2 regions of the Ornithinibacillus sp. 4-3 genome follow, and region 2 is predicted to be linked to the other one. Evidence: riboswitches for the same ligand, from Rfam matches in the RefSeq annotation. Region 2 holds a riboswitch; the other holds the start of a gene.

Region 1 (11,416 bases), 1.7 Mb from region 2:
TTTTGAACATCAGATGTTTCAATACCCTCATTGAAGGCAAATTTTAAAACACCATTCTCAACATGGTAAGTACCTACATTTGTTCCTTCAACAATGAGATCTTGAGTTGGTGTTGTAACCATCTTAAATGCATCAGAAAGAGCAACCTCTGCTGTATCTCCAGCCTGTGCACCTCTTCCTTCTGTATTCCAGTTAAATCTAAGGTTTGCAATAGTGCCTTCATTTATGGAAATAACATCTCCGTCAGAGATAGTCTCCCCATCAATTGTAAGAGATTCAAATATAAAGATATTCCCCAAATCTCTTTGAGGTCCAACATTCTGAGCCTCAACTTCTACTTCTTCATCCTCTACATTCTCATCAGATGCTTCTACTGCATCCTCCTCTTCTACTGTAGTGTTCTCAGAATTAGATTTGTCTTCTTCCTCCGTTACAGCTTCATCTTCTGTAGCTGATTTTCCAGAGTCAGAACCCTCTTCCTCATCTACTTTCTCTTCTGTTGATCCTTTTCCAGTTTCCTTTCCTTCTTCTGGAGTTTCATCATCAACAGCTGGTTGGTCCTCTGCAGGAATTTCCTCTCCCTCAGTTCCATCCTCTTCACTTCCGTTATTCTCATCCTCTGCACCATTTTCCGATGCACTTCTTGCAGATGGATTTGTTTCAGAAGCGTCACTATCTCCCTGTTCTTTCACATTATCAAGCTCTTGGACTTGTTGATTTGTTTCATTCAGAGCTTGCGCTTGTGCAACAACCACACTAATTGGACTAAATATCGTTTGACTGAAAATCAGTATTACGATAAAAAAGGCGCTTAACTTCTTCAGCATTTCTCCTTTTCTCCCTTCCTATGTATCTATTTTGCATGATACTCATCCACTATTTTTTTAAATAAGTACCAGAGCTTACTACTTTTCAAAGTCCCATTTGCATTTGGTAGAATACCCATGTTTTTTGCCAGTTTCCTGTGCCGAATTTCTGTTGCTATGTATAGACTTAAAATAAATAGTAATTATTAAATTAGAATGGGTATCAAAAAATGAAGCACGCAAATAAATGTATCAATCAAAGTATAAAGCAAATTCATACAATATTAGTTACGGTTCATTTTTTGTATAGAAAAGTATATTTTTTGTATATTTCTATACATCTAGTCTATCTGATTTCTTTTTGGCGTGGTCTTAAATTAACCTTAATTTTCCACACACAAAAAAAGAACTTTCGAGTCAAATTGACTGAAAGTTCCTTTATCTATTTCTTTATTTTTATAGATCGTCAAATCCGTTTAAATCACTTGTTTTTGTATAGTTTCTTGCTTTTTGTTCAAAGAAGTCTGTTTTAGTTCCATCAAAATTATCTACATAAGCGCGAATCCATTTCATTGGATTCTCTGTATATTCTGGGTAAATCTCGCTTAAGCCTAGCATGCGGAGCATTTTATTCGCGCGATATTTCACATAACCTGCCATCTCTACTAAATCGATACCGTCTACATCCTTTAATACGTAAGCAGACCATTCGATTTCGTTTTCTACAGATGTTTTAAATGTATCGTATACCCACTCTGTAAATTCTGGTGTGTTATATTCTGGATTCTCTGCTAATGTTGCGCGGAATAATTCAGAAATAAATCTTCCGTGCTCCAGTTCATCACGGTTAATATAACTAACCATCGTAGATGTACCAACCATTTTATTATGGCGTGCTAGGTTATAGAAAAATGCAAATCCAGAATAGAAGAACATACCTTCTAGCAACGCTGTAAATACCATTGTTTTTAAAATATTTTCAAGTGTTGGTTCTTCAACAAAGGCATTGTATTGATTTGTCACATGCTCATTTCTTTTTTGTAACACAGGATCTTTTCTTCCTAGCTGGAAGGATTTATTTTGCTGATTTAGTGTTACAACAGAAGATAAAACATAAGAATAAGATTCATTATGCACAGCTTCTTGTTGAGCAATAACTGCCATAATCGATTGCACAGATGCATCTGTTGCATAAAGTGATAATAATAAAGCTGTTCTTGTTTGTGGTGCATCTAATGTAGATAGAAGACCAATAATCTTTAAATAAGCTTCTTTTTCTGCATCCGTAAGTGTTTCAAATTGCTTTACATCAGATTGCATATTAATTTCATCCGCTTGCCAGTAATTTCCGAGCAAGCGTTTATACATTTTATGCCAATGTGGATATGCAATATCATTCCAATTTAAAATCCCACTAGATTTACCACCAAAGAGACCTGTTGATTTATTAGGAAATAACGGCTCTAAAGTTTTCGCACGTTCAAGCAAAAGTTTTGACATCTTCTAAAACTCCTTCTAGCCAGCTTTCAATATATGATTCCTGGTACCCTCTTGGAGATTGTTCGATTTTCAAGCCTTCCCATTTACTATTGTAAAAGTGAACAAGCTTATCTACCGCTCTACAAAAATCTTGTTCTTCTCCAAATTGGGTATCTCCCGTTCCAAATACTGCTACATTTTCTGGTTTATAACCAATTTCTAAGATAAAATCCTTTACTTCTTCTGGAGTACATCCATAATCCCATGTGAATGTTCCTAGAAAGATATAATCGTATTTCGAAGCATCCACATAGTGATCAATGCCAATTCGGTGTGTATCAACATCCATACCATCTTCTCTTAATTGCTCGGTAATGATTTCTGCTACTTCCTGTGTATTGCCACTATAAGATAAATACGCTACGATAGCCCTCAACTTTGACACCACTCACATTCCTCAACATCATTTGAGGTTGATCTAACATAATAAGTTGTTTTTAATCCTTCATTCCAAGCTTGTAAGTGAAGATCTAAGAGAACAGATGCACGAATCGTATTTGGCACGTATAAATTAAAGGAAATACTTTGATCGATATGCTTCTGACGTGCTGCATTTTGTTTAACAGACCATCTTTGGTCTACGATATATGCAGAACGACGATAAATATCATACGTATTATGGTCTAAATCTGGTGCTGTTGTTGGGATACGGAAATCCTTCTTCTCTTCGCTGTAAAATGGCTTAAATACTGGGTCAATACTTGCTGTTGATCCAGCAATCATTGCTGTTGTAGAGTTCGGTGCAACTGCCATTAAATAAGCATTACGCATACCGTTCTCTGCTACGTCAGCTGCAAGCTCTTGCCATTCTGCTGAGTCATAATTTCTTTCTGTGAAGTAAGCTCCTGACTCCCATTTACTACCTGCATATGCTGGGTAGCTTCCTTTTTCCTTACTTAATTCCATGCTATTTTTAATCGTTAAATAAGCAATTTTTTCATATAGCTCATCTGCGTATGCGACAGCTTCATCTGATTCCCAGCTAATGCCTTTTAGAGCTAATAGGTGGTGCCAACCAAATGTACCAAGTCCAATCGCACGATATTTATGGTTTGTTAATGTCGCTTGCTTGATTGGTAATGTATTAATATCAATAACATTATCTAGCATGCGAACCTGGATTTTAATTAAACGATCAAGTACTTCTGCTGTTACTGCTTTACCTAAGTTAATAGAACTTAAGTTACATACAACATAATCACCTGATTTATATTTCTTCACAATCATATCTTCATTTTCAACATATTCTTCGATAAATTGGGATGGAGACTGATTTTGTGTAATTTCTGTACATAAGTTCGTGCAGTATATCATTCCTTTTTCAGGGTTACTGTTCTTACGATTTACTTCATCACGATAGAACATAAATGGTGTTCCTGACTCTAACTGTGAGCGTAAAATACGTTTCATGATATCGATTGCCGGAACAATTTTACGAGATAAAAATTCATTTGCGATACATGCTTCATATTTCTGACGCCAAGAACCTGTGCCTTTTTCTTCATCATAAAAGTCTTCTAAGTCAAAGCCCATCACTTGTCTTACTTCATGTGGATCAAATAAATGCCAATCACCACGAGCTTCCACTTGCTCCATGAAATAATCCGGTAAGCATACACCTGTGAAAATATCATGTGCACGCATACGTTCATCCCCATTATTAAGCTTCAAATCAAGGAATGCCTCAATATCACGATGCCAAATATCTAAGTAAACAGCGATAGCTCCTTTTCTCGTACCAAGCTGATCTACACTTACTGCAGTGTTATTTAACTGTTTGATCCAAGGTACAACCCCGCTTGACATGCCTTTAAACCCTTTAATCGAGCTTCCACGTCCACGGATTTTACCCATGTAAACACCGATACCTCCACCGTTTTTCGATAAGTTTGCGATATCTGTATTACTATCATAGATAGATTGTAAATTATCATCTACAGTATCGATGAAGCAGCTGGATAGTTGACCATGTGTTTTACCTGCATTTGTCATTGTTGGTGTTGCTACAGTCATATATAAGTTGCTCAATGCCCAGTAAGCTTCTTTTACAAGCTCACTACGCTTCTCTTTCTTTTCATCCTGCATCAAGTACATTGCAATAATCATCCAACGTTCCTGTGGCAGCTCATATGTGTTTTTATCATGATCAATTGCTATATAGCGAGTTGCAATTGTATAAAGTCCAAGGTAATCAAATAATAAATCACGTGCTGGATCAATTACAGTTTGAAGGTCACGAATTTCTTCTTCTGTGTATTTTTCTATAAATGCTGTTGTGTAAATGCCTTTTTTCGTTAATGTTGTAATTAATTCAAAAAAGTCTCCATATTTTTCGTCTGCATCATAACCGCGATGCTTTGCCGCTTCCTTATAAAGACGTAATAAATAAATACGACTTGCAAAATAAGTCCAATCCGGATTTGCCTCATCAATGTTTTCTAAAGCATTCTTCACTAACGTATCTGTTACTTGATCGTCAGTTACTGTATCTGTAACCACACGTAGTGCTTTTTCTATGTAATCTTTCGTATCTATACGTAATCCCTCTGCTGCTTGGTTAATAATAGATGTAATGTGTTCCTTGCTTAAAACAGTCGCTGTAGTCAACTGAGTCAACTCCCTCATTTAAAATAAATAGTATGAAACAATGATTTTTTTCCATGAAAAAAGCCGTTTATCAGCTTAAAATAAACAGCATAAAACGACAGAAATATTCTAGTTTGCACATACCTATCTCCATCGTCTCATGTTCTTACGCCCCGAAGAAATGAAACCAAAAGTTATGGCAGGTCTCCTGACTCATGCTTCTCTTTACTAAGGTCCTTCCCATATCTTGATTGATACAGTGGATTTTTCCTTTTCATCAGCACTTACAGTTGCGGGGACAGTTCCAGATTTAGCTGGATTCCCTTTTAAGATGGCTTAACCATCACCTTAACTCATAACACAATATATAGTATTTAATTTAGTCAACATTCACAATATGTTGTATATAAAGACTATCATAGACAGAATAGGATTGCAAGATTCTATTGTTAAAAAACTAATTTTCTAATAGCGGAAAATTAGTAAGTTTTCTCAAAACTTTTTCGTCTGAAATGAGGGTGTTTTGCTAAAGAAATCCACTTTATGCTCCAGTGCACTTGTCCTCAAGCGTTTTAAAAATTCTTTTTTCTTTATGCACTTAAAAGTTAAGATAGCTTTTCAAATCCCTACCAAGGAATTTTGGTTGTTTCACGTTCTTTTTTCGACTTTCAAATCATAACATAAATCACTAGAAATTTTCCAAATGAGCAAAATAATTTTGTAAAAAGTCATAAAATAATTTTTCTGTTGGAAGTAGCTGACGATTTGTTGGCACAACCATTCCTACAGTCCTTGTAAACTTTGGTTCTTTTATTGGAATCATAACTGTCTCCCGTGGCAGTGTGTCAACGAGTGTGATCTCTGGAATAATCGATACACCTAAGCCGGCTGAAACCAAGCCTTTAATAGTATCAATATCTTCTCCTTCAAAGGAGACTTTTGGTTCAAAGCCAATTTGCATACATGCTTTCACAACAAGCTCTCTCAAAATAAATCCTTCAGGAAACAACACAAAGGAATCTTCTTTTAATTCATATAAAGCAATAGATGATTTATTTGCTAAAGGATGATTTGCTGGAAGTAATGCAACCATATTTTCATTAAATAATACAGTACCTTCCATATCCTTTAAATTTGTTGGCACTGGACCAAGTAACGCAATATTTACATCTCCTGATGCCACCGCTTCTGTTAAACCTCGATAAGCATATTGACTTAAAGAGAACTGAACATCTGGGTACCTTTCACGAAATGCAGAAATAGCTGTTGGTAGAATATATGTTGTTAAACTACTTGGGAATCCTATATGAATTACTCCTTTTTCAGGATCTAGATATTCATTAACTACTTGTGTTGCATTATCGATAACATTCATCGCATGTATCATGCGTTCTAAAAACACCTTACCAACAGGGGTTAGCTTGACGGTTCTTCCTTTGCGAATAAAGAGATCTACGCCTAGCTCCTCTTCTAAATTAAAAATCTGCCGGCTGACTGCTGATTGCGCCACATGCAATGCATCTGCCGCTTCTGTGACGTGCTCTCGTTTCGCCACTTCAATAAAATATTTAATTTGTCTTAATTCCAAAGTGAACACCTCTCCTTTATTTACAGATTGAATAAATCTTATTGGGAGTAGAACAAGGATTAAACCAATAGTGCGTTGTTCAAAAAGTGCGATAAAAAGGACATGGCGAATTTCTGCATTGACGTCATTTTTGTTGGACTTTTTGAACATCCTCTAACAGGAAAATTCCCAATGACTTGAAAATTCATTTTATATCTCATTTTGGCATTAAATTTATCTATAATCAATATTGTTTAGATGAGGAAGAAACAGTAGAATAAATATATAGACAGATTCCTTTTTAAAATCGGCGAGGGGTTGTTCCTTTCTTTCCCCTCCGATTTTAAACCTTCCTCTCTAAATAATAAATACTCCATGATAAACACTTTTCTATTAAATTAAAAATTTCATAATGCACAAATTATAAGGAGGTCAGTGCATGGTCATAAAAAATCACTCTAATCTTCAAACGACAACAGCATCTTATCTACAATCTATATATACTGATGTATTACAGCGTAGTCCCCATGAGGTTGAATTTCATCAAGCAGTAAAATCTTTACTTGATTCCATCGCTCCTATGTTATCCCAACATCCTAATTATATAAAGACAGGTGTCTTAGAAAGGCTTGTAGAACCTGAACGAATGATTACTTTTCGTGTACCATGGTTAGATGACCAGGGTAACGTACATGTGAACCGAGGTTTTCGTGTGCAATTCAACAGTGCCATTGGCCCATATAAGGGTGGTTTACGTTTTCATCCATCTGTAAACAGTAGTATTATGAATTTCTTAGGCTTCACACAAACAATTAAAAATGCGTTAACTGGTCAAGCGATTGGTGGAGCAAAGGGTGGAGCAGATTTTGACCCTAAAGGAAAATCTGATTTAGAAATTATGCGTTTTTGCCAAAGCTATATGGCGGAGCTAGCCCACTATATTGGTGCAGATCTGGATATCCCTGCTGGAGATATTGGAGTTGGCGCACGTGAAATTGGTTATTTATTCGGTCAATATCGTCGTGTTCACCGTCAATTTGAAGCAGGTGTATTCACAGGTAAGGGTGTTGATTTCGGCGGTAGTCATGGTCGTACAGAAGCAACAGGATACGGCACAATTTATTTCGTAAGACAAATGTTAAAACAACTTGGTGATTCTTTAAATCATAAAACGGTTATCGTCTCTGGTTCAGGAAATGTATCTATTTTCGCTATCGAAAAAGCAATTGAGCTTGGTGCTAATGTGGTTGCTTGTAGCGATTCAGATGGTTATATTTATGATAAAAATGGTTTACATCTTCCCACGATTAAACGCCTGAAATTAGATGAAGATCAGCGTATTTGTGAATATTTAACTGATCATCCGGAGGCAATCTATGTTGAAGGCTGCGATCGTATTTGGGGAATTCCTTGTGATATAGCTCTTCCTTGTGCTACACAAAATGAACTTGATGAATACGCCGCAGAACAGTTAATCGATAATGGTGTGACCATTGTAGCTGAAGGAGCCAATATGCCTTGTACACAGGAAGCAATTAATCTTTTCTTAGATAAAGGCGTTTCATTTGGGCCTGCACAAGCCGCTAATGCTGGTGGGGTAGCTGTATCTGCATTAGAAATGGCTCAAAATAGTGCACGCGTTGCTTGGTCTTTTGAACAAGTTGATCAAATGCTACAAAAAATTATGAAAACCATCTATGAAAATAGCATGCGTGCTGCAAAAGATTATGATTTAGATGGAAATCTTGTAGCTGGTGCTAATATTGCTGGCTTTAAGCGTGTAGCAGACGCTATGGTTGCTCAAGGAATTTAACATGTTTTATGATAATCAATACCTCCTTTTACTATCAAATCCTTGCAAGTTTTTTTACATCATAGGATAGTAGAAGGGGGTGTTTTTTTATGGAGCAATTGGCAAGAGATATACTTACTGCAAAACATGTGGTGCTTTTTACAGGTGCTGGCATGTCAACAGAGAGTGGTTTACCTGACTTCCGCTCTAAATCACGCGGACTATGGGAGAAGTTTAACCCAGACGAATTGGCGAATGTTCAAGCATTAGAAAAGAACACAGAGGAATTCACCGCATTTTATCGTTATCGTCTCAGTGAAATAACCAAACACCAAGCCCATCAGGGACATCATATTTTAGCCAAATGGGAAGCAAACGGACTCATACAAGGAATTATCACACAAAATGTCGATGGCTTTCACCATGATGCAGGAAGTAAACATGTGATGGAATTACACGGTACATTCCGATCCTTTCACTGTCATTATTGTAAGAAAGAAAAAGCTCGTAAAGCCTATCTTGCAGGTGATACAACCTGTGACGCTTGTGGATCAATTACACGTCCTGGTATTGTTTTATTTGGAGAAATGTTGCCAGAAGACATCTTTGCAATGGCTGAACAAGAAAGTCTAAAAGCCGATTTGTTTATTGTTCTTGGTTCATCCTTATCTGTTTCTCCTGCTAATATGTTTCCAATGTTAGCGAAGCAGCAGGGTGCCAAGCTCGTTATTATTAATCGTGAGCCAACTGATTTAGATATGTATGCTGATTACTGTGTCCATCATCGTAATATTAAAGAAATTTTAACCGAGACAGATGGTTATCTTAATAAATAAACCTTATTAAAGGAGAGATAATAAATGACATTTACTGGCTTTACACAAGAGGATTTTGATACTTTTCTTATTTCTGGACTCGAGGAACGTATGGAAGCAATCGAAGAGAGAATTCGTCCTAAATTTCGAATCATTGGACAAGCTGTAACAGATGATTTATCTATGGAACTAAATCAAGAAATGTTCCTACATATTGCTAGACATGCACGACGTACCGTTAATCCACCACAGGATACATGGCTAGCTGTAGCTAATAATAAGCGAGGTTATAAAAAGCATCCACACTTTCAAATTGGCTTATTTGACGATCACTTGTTTATTTGGCTTGCTTTCATTTATGAATTACCAAATAAAGCTCAAATTGCTCAAAACTTTCTAGATCACATAGATACACTCGAAGAAAAAATTCCTGCTGATTATGTTATTTCTGGAGATCATATGAAGAAGCCTGCAACTTCCATGAAAGAGATTGATTTAGAAAAAGCACTTACTCGATTTCGTGATGTTAAAAAGGCTGAATTTCTGGTTGGCCGCCATATTGCAACAGATGATCCAATTTTACAAAATCCAGAAGCTTTTATGGAAACGGTTAAGGAAACATTCCATACATTAATTCCTTTATATCAACTAGCATATCAATAAAATTTTGTGACAACATCTGGATCCTTACGAGGGTTCGGATGTTATTTTTTTCACTCTGATGGAAGCCCCTTATCTAGAATTATTCACTATATTCTGCTATCATTTACATTGAGAACATTTATCAAAAAAGTATACAGTACCTATACTTTTGCATAGAAATAGAATAACTCATTGAAAATAAAATCCATGGAGGGATATACAATGGGGAAAACAAAGCATTCAGGTCCTATTAAATTGCCTAAAGCTCCTAAACCTAGCTTATGGGCAAGTAAGGTTCCTTTTGGTCTAGGCAAAGTGAAGCCACATCATATTCGCGACACGCTTAAAGTAGTCTGGGAGAATCGTGATAACCTGCCTTATGCAACTAGAATCATTACTCAAGGAGTATGTGATGGTTGTGCACTTGGTGTTCAAGGACTAAAAGATCAAACATTAACTGGACCACATTTATGTACAACCAGATTGAATGTATTAAGACTTAATACGATGCCAGCAATGAAGGAAGAGTATCTTCATGCGGATATAGATGAACTTCGCAAAATGAGTAGTGCTGAATTAAGAGAGCTTGGAAGAATTCCTTACCCACTTATTCGTCGCCCTGGAGAAAATAAATTTAGCCGGCTTCCTTGGGATGATGCGATGGATATGATTGCAGATAAAATGAAAACGCTTAATCCAAAGCAATATGCCTTTTATTTAACTGCACGAGGAATTACCAATGAAGCCTACTATGTAGCAGCTAAAGTAGCACGTTTTCTAGGTACAAATAATATCGATAACGCATCAAGAATTTGCCATTCACCATCCAAAACAGCGCTTCATCGTTCTGTAGGAATTGGTGCATCTAGCTGTAATTATAAAGATTGGATTGGAACAGATGTCCTGTTATTTTGGGGTTCTGTTGCAGCAAATAACCAACCTGTTTCTACAAAATATATGTATGCCGCTAAACGAAGAGGAACGAAAATCATTATTATTAACCCTTATTATGAGCCTGCTATGGAAAAATATTGGATTCCTTCTGTTGCAGAATCTGCGCTTTTTGGAACGAAAATTGCAGATGATGTATACCAGGTGAATATTGGCGGAGATATTGCTTTCATGCACGGTATTATGAAGCATTGGTTTGAAATGGAAGCGCAGGAATACGGATCTGCGATTGATCATGAATTTGTAAATAATCATGTAAATAATTTAGAAGCATTAAAAGAAAAGGTAACATCCTTTAGCTGGGAGCAATTAGAAAAGTCTTCTGGCATTAGTAAAGAGCGCATGTATGAATTAGCAGAGTTGCTTGCGAAATCTAAATCAGGTGTGTTCGTTTGGTCTATGGGCTTAACTATGCACCGTTTTGCGACAGACAATATCTCTCAAGTAGCTAACCTAGCTTTACTTCGTGGCTTCTTAGGTCGTGAGCATTGTGGACTTATGCCAATTCGAGGACACTCTGGGGTACAGGGATCTGGAGAAATGGGTGCAGATCCGTTTTCCTTACCTGGTGGACCAATGGATGAAGAAAATCGTGCTCGTTTAGAGCAAGTTTGGAACTTTGATATCCCTACATGGCAAGGGGATATCGTTGGGGTGACATTGGAAAATGCTTTATTACCAGAAGAACATGAACGGAAGCTAAAGCTATACTATATGT
Region 2 (11,416 bases):
TAAATGTAACCACATTAGCAAATTCCTCTGGTGTTCCGAATCTTGCAAGAGGAATTGATTTCAAAGCTTGTTCCTGAACTTCATCTACAGTTATCTGCAGTCTTTCTGCCTTCAACTGGTCCAAATATTCAATCCGATCTGTATAAATTCTACCTGGCGCTACAGTATTCACTAAAATATTATAAGGAGCTAATTCTTCGGCTAATGATTTAGCCAAGCCTACAATCCCTGTACGGAAAGTATTCGAAAGAATCAAACCAGAAATCGGCTGTTTAATAGAGGAAGATGCAATATTAATAATCTTTCCTCCCTCTTGCTTTAAATCAGGTAAAACTTCGCGAATCATACGAATATAGCTAAATAGATTCAATTCAAAAGCTTTTTGCCAATCTTCATCAGAAAATTGATCGAAGGTACCTCCAGGGGGGCCACCAGCATTGTTCACTAGGATATCTATTTTGCCAAATACTTCGCGTGTTTTAGCTACTAATGCTTTAATATCCTCTACCTTTGTAATATCAGCAGGATAATATTCAACGCTTCCTGCTTGAAGAGCTGTCAATTCTTCTTTAACAGCTTGGAGCTTTTCAGCATTACGACTCGTAATCATAACATTTGTGCCTTCTTTTACAAGCTGTGTGGCAACTGCTTTTCCTAATCCTTGACTTGAAGCTACAACCAAAGCAACTTTATTTGCTAATTTTAAATCCATTTATTCGCTCCCCTTATTTCATAACTTTTTTAAAGCGTAAAGAGATTCATTAATTCATCATTCCAAAAGTAATAAGCTACGCCTAAAATTAGAACTAAAATAACACAAACAAAGATAAACCGACTTAATGGACGACCCATCATCTTTAAACGAGCACGTTTTGTATTTTCTTGATGCACTTCTTTACGAGGCGGTAAATTTAAAATATCTATGATTGGATCTTCATTTGTTTCTCGAAAAAGTGCATTACTATCTATTTGAATCTGCTGATTATCGGTAGGTACATCATTATTTAATTCATTTACTAATTTTTTTAATTGTGTTGCTTGGTCTTCACTTTTATTCTTGTCTGTATCCAATGCATACACCTCATTTCTGAAACCTAATAAACAAACCGAGTAATAGGTCGATGATAAAATGTGCAGTGATTGTAACAAGCAAATTACCTGTTACCTCATAAGCATATCCTAAATAAAAACTTAGGATCAAAACTGAAATTAATAAAATGGGCTTCTTTAAATAACGAATATGTACAAGGGTAAATACTACACTTGCAATTATAAAACCAAAAGTGGTTTGAATCACACCGCGAAATAATAATTCTTCTGCTATCGCAACAACTGCTGCAATAAAGATAATTTCTGTTACCGTTCTTGTTTTAAATAATTTTTCATTTATACCTCCATCATCCAGAAGATGCTTCGGTAAAACAAGACTTAAAATAATATCAATAGAGACAACAATCAATGCTGGAATAACTCCATAATAGATGATCGCTTTGTCATTAAAGCTGAAATAATCAAGCCAATCTGTAAAATGTTCGAAAAGAAGAAAGCTTGAGATAATACTGATTGTAATAAAAACAAGCTGTGAAAAAATCACTTGAATCATTAATTCTTTATCTGTTAATTGTTTTACAATTTCACTCTGTTTCATCATTTTCTCCGATTAGTAATAATGCTTTTAATTTTCTTTGCCAATCCTGATGAGATGTTCGGATCTCTCTTAATGCTTGAGGGGGTTCCCATTGTTCTAATACGAAATCACAATTACTACAGCAATGCTGCTCTGGTTTATCATATGTATCTTGATAGCCCTTATATAAGCTTTCTCGTAAGCAGTCTGTTTCATGAACCCAATCTAGCATTGCGAAAAGCTGATTTTGTTTTATATTTAATCGATTTATTCTCATATCTACAATGTGCTCAAAAACATTTTGCCAATGTGTTGCTTGATAGATAATCTGATTATTTTTTATTATATCATTTTTTTCTAAATGGTAGTTGATAAATCGCCAATGAATTTCTTCTATGCCAAGCATTTTTTCTATTTCTTTCACCTGTTTTGGCAGTAATTGCTTCTGTAAAGCTAGCTGCTTTAATTGCTGGAAGACTACAGTGATCTGTTCCTTCGTAGGCAATTCATTTGTAATGATTCTTCTAGGTAGTAGCTGGTCATGCTCTGCATAAAGCAATATGCTAAGGCTTGGTTCGCCATCTCTTCCCGCTCTCCCAATTTCTTGGATAAAAGATTCGATTTGAGAAGGTAAATGAAAATGAATAACAGCTCGGATATTTGGCTTATTAATCCCCATCCCAAATGCATTTGTGCAACAAATAATATCTATTTGATCCTCCATGAACTGTTGCTGAATCGTTAAACGATCCATTTGCTCCATTCCACCATGATAGAAGGCAACTTTTCTATTTGTTAGTTGAATGGACAATTGCTCTGCCACTTGTTCACAAACATTTCTACTGGAGAAATAGATTAATGTTGGAACATGATGCTTTTGCAAAAAATCTGTTAGAAAATCTATCTTTTCTAGTTCGTGTGCCACCTGTTGGATAGAAAAACAAATATTTTCTTTATCAATTGGATAAATATGTTTTTTCATATTCGGTCTATTCAATGCTGCTATGATGTCTTTTTGGATATTGCTTGGAGCGGTTGCGCTTAATGCTAGAACGGTAGGATCTCCAAGCTCTTTAATCACATGAGAAAGCTTTAAATAATCTGGTCGAAATTCATGCCCCCACAAAGAAATACAATGTGCTTCATCAATAACAAATAAAGAAATATCTATTTTCTTCAAACGATTTAACACTTGGTCTGCTTGAATAAGCTCAGGAGAAATATAAATGATTTTATATTCCCCTAAATACCGATAAACATCTTGTCGTTCTGCATAATCCATAAAACTATTTAAAGCAACTACCCGCTTCATTCCATTTGCCTTAAGCTGCTTTACTTGATCAATCATAAGTGCAATCAATGGAGAAACAACGATGGTTGTTCCGCTTAATAAACGTGCAGGTAATTCATAGCATAAGGATTTTCCCGAACCAGTAGGAAGAACACCAAGTACATCCTGTCTTTGCAGAATGCTCTCCATAATTTCCTTTTGGCCTGGCCGAAACGAGGTATAACCATAAAATTGCTCTATATATGTATCCAATTTTCGATTGTGCATGATAAAACAACCTATCTCTATTGAACTTTTGAAGCAATGATTAAGCGAATCTGAAAATAACTAATATCGGATGATACTTTGTCTTTAATCGATTTTAATTTCATATCCTTTGTACTAGAAATTACATCTAATATTTGCTGCTGTTTGATATTGTCTACAAATTCATCTATACGAAAGGTAGGATGATATAAAGCAATTTCCACAAAGTGATCCTGAATGGTACTTTCTTTTAAATTTCTAACACCAATAATCTTCTCTATTGAATATCCTTGACTCCATAAACGATAGGTTTCATTAGCGGATTTGGTAATGAAGCCACTGGTTGATAAGTCACTTATTAACTGATAAAAAAATGGATACATGGATGTATTTTCTAATATTAGTTTTAATAGCTGATGAATAATTGCTATAAAGTAGAGAGGGATATCAATTAGCGGAAGCTCATATTTTCTTGCTAGCTGTTGTTCACTTAAGCCGTATGTTTTAAAGCCTGTAAGTCGATCAACAAACATTTCCGCTTCTACTTCTGGCAATTGAGATAAAAGCATATGTAATTCAGCAAATACATTCTCTAATAAAGCAGCTATCGAATCTGTATGGCTAGAGAGAAAATGCTTCATCCAGCGCAAAGTCGTACGATTATCAATAATAGGAATGTATTTAGAATGTCTCTTCTTTTTATTCGTTAACACTTGAATAAGTATTAATATACGTTCATAAAAATGTTGATCAGTTTGAAAATATTTAAGTCCATGAAAATAGTAGAGGGCTACATTCTTTTCTTCTTGACAAAGTAACCTAATTCCTTCTGGTAAAATAGCAATCATATTACTTTCTGTTATTTGGATAGCAGATTTATTTTGCAAAGTATGTACTTTTTCATCAAATGTCTGCCTTCTTAAAGATGGGTAAATTCCATAAAATTTGGTGAGTTGGAATAGGCGTGCATCTTGAAAGGTTTGGGTAGATCGTCTTCCTTTTAATAAATGGAAAATTGCTGAACTCGTCCGTTGTTCATGTAATTTTTCCGTGCATTTTAAAATTAAACTCTCGAATAACAAGCAGCATCTCCTCGTTTTTATAATAGTAGTTTCGAATCATAATGTATTATTATTTAGCATAAGAGAAGAAATTTTAAAAGTCAAAAAAGAGTAGTATACCAATTCATATACTACTCTTTATTCACCAGTTCTATCTAATCAAGTTGATTGCTTCAGGTACCTTGATTGGCTCTGAAACTTGGTATGGCCCTATACTTTCAATTCCTGTATTCTCAAACTGAACTTGTGTAAAGCCATGCTCTTTACTTGTCATAAGCATAGATTCGATCATCAGCATGATGTCTTCATTTTCCATTGTTGTTAGTGGTTCTAGAAATTCCACTCGCAAGAATTCATTTTCTTGACCAATTGTAAATTCCGCTTCTTCTGGAATAGTTGCATAGACATGATAATCCTCAAGACCTTTCTTTAATTCCTCAAAAGATTCTTCTAATGACAAATTTTCTTGTGGAATTGGAACTAGAAATTTCTTGGAATCACTCGATGCTTGATAAACTCTATAATTAGCTACAGGTTCTTTCTCTAAATCCAATTCGTTATCATTGCTTAATGCTCCTAATTCAAAGCTTTCTTCATCTTCTGGATGAAATACAACTTTATCAATCCCATATGGATTGAACATCGCAGATAATATTTTGGAAAATACAGCTGAGTTACTTCCACCTTCTCCAAGCTGGAAATCTTCTGGAAGCTCAATATCAACAGTTTTATTATCTAAGTCTACATCAAATTCTACATCTTCTAATGGAAAAGGAGTCAATCCCCAGGCATTTTCGGATAAAAGATTACTCAAATTATTATAAATAGTATCTAAATCCTCATCTGCAGATACAACAAAACTAAGTGGGATAACATATTGGATCTGATTATCAGCTAATGCAGCATGGACGATTACTTCATTTTCAGCAACTGACGATACCACTAGCGTTTCATCAAAATTTCTATTTTCTAAAGACTCTATACCATCATCATTCTCTATTTCTTCACTATCCTCTGACTCCGAGGATTCTACTTCATCATCCGCTTCTTCTTCCGTTTCGTTATCTTCTTCTATATTTGTATCCCTATCAGGCTCTGATTGCTGCTGAGTGGAAGGTTCTTCTTCTGTTTCACTCTCTTCAGGTGGTGCTTCATCCATTTGCAGCGAATAATTTTCTGCAGAACGTTCAGAATTAGGTAATGTATTTTCTTTCGAATCATTATTTAAAAATGATGGAATTAAAAAAGCAAGTAATATTAACGCAAAAGCAGATCCAAGAATGGGAACATATTTAATTTGACGTTTAGGTTTTTTAACAGGCTTATTTATATTCTGGGAGATACGCTTATAGAGAATTTCTTTATCCGTTTCATCTTTTATTTTCGGTAATTCCCGTAGCTTTTGAACAATTATTTTCTCTTCTTTATCAAAAGACCTCATAAAGCGCTTTCCCCCCTTTCTAAATCATTTAGCCAATATTTTTTTAACGTCTTTAATGCTCGATGCTGTGTTGTTTTTACCTTGCTTTCACTAAATCCTAAGGCTTCAGACGTTTCTTTAATTGAAAAATCATGAATAAATCTTAAAATTAGTACACTTCGTTGATCCACTGTACATTTATCTAAATATGCATATAGCTTCTGTGCATCTTCATTTTTCTCTGCTATCTCTTCAGGTAATGGAGCTAGGGTTGGAATAGAATCACCCTTTTCTCCCCAATCAAAAAACTCTAAAAAACGAGCACTTTTACGCTTTTGTGAACGAAAATAATCAATTGTTACATGACGAGCAATGGAGAAAATCCAAGTTTTTTCACTACTATCTCCTCTAAAGGAATCCCAAGATTTAAGTATTCGTATATAAACCTCTTGAACAAGGTCTTCGGTAGTTTCTTTATCTTTAACCATATAAAAGACAAATCGATATAACTCTTGATGATAATCATCGTATATTCGATCAAAAGTATTTTTCATAAGGTCCTCCATTAATCTCACTATATATGTCGTAATAACCTTATATAATGTTACATTTTTATCTAACTATATCATAAATATTTTCACATCTAAATGGATTACTTAGATTCATATTTTTCTAAATATACGTGTTCAAAAAGGACCGTCATCGGTTAAATTCGCAACGTTCTATTTCAACACCGATACTAGCATGATGTGTCATTTTTATTGGACTTTTTGAACAGCCTCTAAATAAAAAAGTTCAGGCCTCTTATATAACGAGAGACTGAACTTTGATTTATTGATGAAAATAATTGCTTGCATATCTCTTTATTAAATAAGCGATAACTGGATAAAGTAACGCCATGAAAATACCATTACCAATGGCATGATTTGTATCATGCGATAATCCCATTACATAATAAGGCCAAAAATGCCCTGTTACCTGATAGGTCATTAAAGAGATTACAAAACCATAAAAATATCCCGCAATAATGGATAAAATTACTAATATATAAATAGGAATTTTCTTAAAGTATCTTCCAAGTAGACCAGATAATAGACCAATAAGCCCCCAGGAAATAATCTGAGCAATTGCCCACATTCCCATTCCCAAGGTAAGGTTGGATAAAATTGTAATCAATAAGGCTAGAATCACTGCAGCAATACTTCCTAACATTAAACCCGCGATCATAATAATTACTGTCGCAGGCTGAAATCCAGGAATAAATACAAATAAATTTCGACCGACAATAGCAATTGCTGCTAGAAAAGCTAATAATGTAATTTTATAAGTATTCACGGAACATTATTCCCATGATTGTAAATCGAGATTTACTTTATCGCCTGCAGATAATTCAAATTCAGCAGCTCCTACCATAGGCATTTCATCATTCACAAAATACATCCATGCTTTCTTTTCACTTTCATCTGCTTCCAAACCATCAACAGCAGTAATCATTCCGCCAGTTTCTTCAATTTCGAAGTTTTCCTTTAACACGTCCATTAAAATGGCTCCTTCTTCAAAAGATACTTCTTTCTCTGTAAGTACTGTGTCTCCCTCATCTTGAGAAATTGTAATAACCGCTTTCTCTTCAGCAGATTGTTCTGTGTTATTTGAGTTATCATTCGTTTGATTTTGGTTTTCTTCTGTAGAAGAACACCCTACTAATAACATAATTGTAATAAGTAATGACAACATTTGTAGTAAACTTTTTTTCATCTTTTACACTCTCCATCCTATATCTTTAATCTTTTTATGTAAATTCTGGATAAAATCAAAAAACAGCTAACTCGTCTAAGAGCTAGCTGTTTGACAATCTGAATTATTTCATGCACAAAAATATGCAAACCTCGTCTTGCCAATAGCTCTTTCCTCGGAGTTATTGATACAAATAGATTTTGGCAGGTCTTCTGACTTGTAACATCTAACCTACTTTAAGCCCTTCCCATATACATGTATACAGTGGTTTTGCTTATTTCGTAGTTACTTACAGTTGCGAGGACAGTTCTAGATTTTCACTAGATTCCCTTTTACAGGATGTTCAAAAAGTCCAACAAAAAAGACCTTTTCGAACACGTATGTTTATCGTAAATAAACCAAAATCTAATCCATATAAAGTTGTTATTAAAAATATTCTACTTATTCCTTTTGTTCTGGAATACTAAAACTAAAGGTTGTGCCAATATCTACCTTACTTTTTACAGTAATATTTCCATGATGTGCTTCAACAATATTTCTAGCAATTGCTAAGCCTAGGCCTGTTCCTTTTTTCATTCTCGTTCTGGATTTATCCGCTTTATAAAAACGTTCAAAAACAAATGGCAAATCATCTTCTGGGATTCCTTTTCCAGTATCCGCAATATCTACATACATTCCTTCATGGTTATACTTCACAATAATCTCCACGTTTCCTCCTGACTCCGTGTGATTAATCGCATTATCAATCAGGTTAGTAAATACTTGTTCAATGCGGTCGATATCAATAAAAGCATCCTTTTTCGTGATTTGTTTTGTTAGCGTAAGCTCAATTCCATTATCATTTGCACTTCCTTTAAATTTCTTATAAATTCGGTCAACAAATGATTCTACTTCAATGATTTCTTTATTCAATTGAATATGTCCCGCTTCCATTCTTCCCATATCCAATAATTCATTAACTAAACGTCCCATACGTAAAGATTCTTCATAGATAATTTGTGCTAACTCATTTTTGTCTTCTTTTGTTTCCGCAATATCGTCAACAATTGCTTCACTATATCCTTGAAGTAAGGCAATTGGAGTACGTAATTCATGGGATACATTGGCAATAAAATCTTTACGAAGCTTATCTAATCTTCTTTCTTCTGTCATATCTCGAATTACTGCTACAGCACCACGAACATTCTTCTGATCATATAATGGCGTCATAATCATAACCCAATTTCTACCTTGTAAACTTAGTTCCTGAAGTACTTCCTTCTCCCCTTGAATGACTCTAGTGAAGATTTCTTTTAATTCTTCAGGTAATTGATCATTGTCAGAACCTACTGGGAGGCTATTTTCATAATACCAGTCTTCAATAAACTTTTTCGCAGGCGGATTAACCACCATAATATTTCCTTCACGATTGAGTGTAATTACACCATCAGCCATGGAATGAACAATTCTAGATAATTGCTCCTTCTCCTGCCTTAACGCATTAATATGAAAGTCTAATTGTTTACCCATCTTATTAAATGCGATAGCTAATTCACCAATCTCATCATGTGTTAGAATAGGAACTTTTGTTTTAAATTCTCCTCTTGCTAAATCAAATGCAGCTTCTCGCATTTTGATAAGTGGTGAAGTAATCCGTGTAGATAAAAAGAAAGCAAATATAGTTGTTAAAATGATTGCAATACCAGCTGCTAAGAAAATAATTCTAGTTGTTTCTGCTCTTGTTTGATCAATCATATCTAAGGATTGGAAAATAAAAATTGCTCCACTATGATGAGCAACCGGGGTACCAACAACCATGATTTCTTCACTTTCATCTGGTAGCATAATTTGCTTATGTAAATCTTCATTATTATTTAGTACTTTTTCAACATCTTCATTATTTATAAACCATTCATCATCTATTTCTAAAAGTCCTTTATTTGCTGAATCTGACAGCCAAGATGTTCCATCATTAAATACTATCATTACCCTGCTTGCAGGATCTTTAATTCTTTCTGTCATTTCAAATATAACTTGATCTTCCTCATGCTGCTCCACCATATAAGAAACCTTAGTTGCGTTTTGCAGCATTGCTCTTTCTGCTTCTTGCACATGGAATCCTTCGAAAAATTGCAATAATAGCACAGTTAAAATAAAAAGAACAAAGGAAACTAGTAATAAGATAGTTATTGCTAGTTTCCCAACAACGCTACGCCAAAACATTATTCATCATCTACCTCTAATTTATATCCGACACCCCAAACAGTTACAATCATTTTCGCAGCATCTTCTGAAACACTCATTAATTTTTCACGTAAACGTTTAATATGTGTATCTACTGTACGAAGGTCACCAAAGAATTCATAATGCCAAACTTCTTTTAATAAATCCTCCCGCTTGTAAACTTTATCAGGAGATTGAGCTAAAAAGCATAATAATTCATATTCTTTAGGTGTTAAACTAACCTCTTTACCATGTGTTGTGACCCGGTATGCATCTAGATCAATGGTAAGGTGTGGGAAGGCGATAATATTTTTTGAAGACATATCAGCCTCTACTAATTTTAATTCGCTCACACGACGTAAAATAGCCTTTACACGTAATACTACTTCACGAGGACTAAATGGCTTTACAATATAATCATCTGCTCCAATTTCAAATCCTTGGACTCTATTTGATTCTTCTCCTTTTGCAGTGAGCATAAGTACAGGAGTGTTTTTCTCTTTTCGCAATTCTTGACATACTTCAATACCATCCATTTCTGGCATCATGATGTCCAAAATAATTGCATCATAATCATTTTGTAATGCAAGCTCAAGCGCAGTTTGTCCATTGTCTGCTTCTTCAATCTCAAAATTTTCTCTTTCTAAATACATTTTTATTAATCGACGAATACGATCTTCGTCATCCACTACTAAAACTTTTGCAGTATCGCTCATAGAATCACCTCTTAAAATCATTCTCCCTAAAGTATAAACGAAGTTTGAAAAAAAGTATAAGGAAAACACGGCTAGGTTTAGCTGCATTTCCCTTATTTTTATAAATTATTTATATAATCATGTTATGCATAGGAATGAAGTCCGGCTAATACAAGGTTTACAACAATTAGGTTGAACATAATGATTGCAAAACCTATTACTGCTAACCATGCTGATTTTTCACCATGCCATCCGCGTGATAGACGCAAATGAAGAATTGCAGCATAGAAAAACCATGTAACCAATGCCCAAACTTCTTTTGGATCCCATCCCCAGAAACGATCCCAAGCGATTTGAGCCCAAATCGCAGCAAAGATAAGTCCACCTAACGTAAATAACGGGAATCCAATTGCAATAGCACGATATGTAATTTCATCCAATAAATCTGGCTTTGTTTTCATCAGATGCGGCTGTATTGCTGCTCCTATACGTTTTCTTAAAATGAGTCTAGTTAAAATGTAAAAAATACTTCCAGCTATGATCGACCAAATTAATGTATTAAATTTAGTTGGAGCATCTTTCCCTTGCATCCATGATGGCGTACTAATAATTCCATCTAGCTTACCTTCAGTTAACAAAGTTCCATCTGCTGGTCCAGCAATGGCGGGTAGATTATATTCCATCATCACCGTTCTTTCCTGGCCAAGCTCCATAACGTCTACTTCAAAGACTGCTTGATAATCCATAATTTTAAATGTTGTTGTCATTACAATAAAGCCAACAAAAACAAATAATGTAAATAAAATTGTCTCTAACCAAAATGTTTTTTTACTACGAACTGATTGATCAATTTGGCGGATTAAATAAATTAATCCTGCGACAAAACTAATCCCTAGAATCCCTTGAGATAGAGAAACCGTTGATACGTGAATTGGTAACCATGGACTCTGTAATGATGGAACCAATGGTGATATCTCTCTTGGGAACATACTTGCATATGCGATAATAATTAATGCAATTGGTAATGCAAATAATCCTAGTACATTCAAACGATAAATAAAGTAGATTACAATAAACGCAAGTACAATACTCATCCCTAAGAATGTCATAAATTCAAACATATTACTTATTGGTGCATGT

The links. A riboswitch is a leader RNA that binds a small molecule or an ion and turns the genes downstream of it on or off. The one in region 2 is predicted to bind cobalamin.
Region 1: another riboswitch for cobalamin. It lies ahead of AB4Y30_RS17345 (ribonucleoside-diphosphate reductase subunit alpha); the one in region 2 lies ahead of AB4Y30_RS09415 (DUF4430 domain-containing protein).

What each region holds. Positions count from the first base shown of each region.
Region 1 covers NZ_CP162599.1:3,618,980-3,630,395, forward strand. The annotation lists gene AB4Y30_RS17330 (Cna B-type domain-containing protein) at 1-827, opposite strand, end outside; gene AB4Y30_RS17335 (ribonucleotide-diphosphate reductase subunit beta) at 1,263-2,306, opposite strand; gene AB4Y30_RS17340 (flavodoxin) at 2,287-2,733, opposite strand; gene AB4Y30_RS17345 (ribonucleoside-diphosphate reductase subunit alpha) at 2,718-4,952, opposite strand; cobalamin riboswitch at 5,112-5,297, opposite strand; gene AB4Y30_RS17350 (LysR family transcriptional regulator) at 5,620-6,519, opposite strand; gene gdhA (NADP-specific glutamate dehydrogenase) at 6,938-8,311, shown strand; gene AB4Y30_RS17360 (NAD-dependent deacetylase) at 8,401-9,126, shown strand; gene AB4Y30_RS17365 (YktB family protein) at 9,151-9,768, shown strand; gene AB4Y30_RS17370 (FdhF/YdeP family oxidoreductase) at 9,970-11,416, shown strand, end outside.
Region 2 covers NZ_CP162599.1:1,920,029-1,931,444, forward strand. The annotation lists gene AB4Y30_RS09375 (SDR family oxidoreductase) at 1-712, opposite strand, end outside; gene AB4Y30_RS09380 (hypothetical protein) at 742-1,071, opposite strand; gene AB4Y30_RS09385 (lysostaphin resistance A-like protein) at 1,082-1,648, opposite strand; gene AB4Y30_RS09390 (ATP-dependent DNA helicase RecQ) at 1,635-3,185, opposite strand; gene AB4Y30_RS09395 (helix-turn-helix domain-containing protein) at 3,203-4,246, opposite strand; gene AB4Y30_RS09400 (hypothetical protein) at 4,377-5,666, opposite strand; gene AB4Y30_RS09405 (RNA polymerase sigma factor SigX) at 5,663-6,199, opposite strand; gene AB4Y30_RS09410 (ECF transporter S component) at 6,477-6,980, opposite strand; gene AB4Y30_RS09415 (DUF4430 domain-containing protein) at 6,987-7,400, opposite strand; cobalamin riboswitch at 7,564-7,754, opposite strand; gene AB4Y30_RS09420 (ATP-binding protein) at 7,821-9,581, opposite strand; gene AB4Y30_RS09425 (response regulator transcription factor) at 9,581-10,297, opposite strand; gene ccsA (cytochrome c biogenesis protein CcsA) at 10,420-11,416, opposite strand, start outside.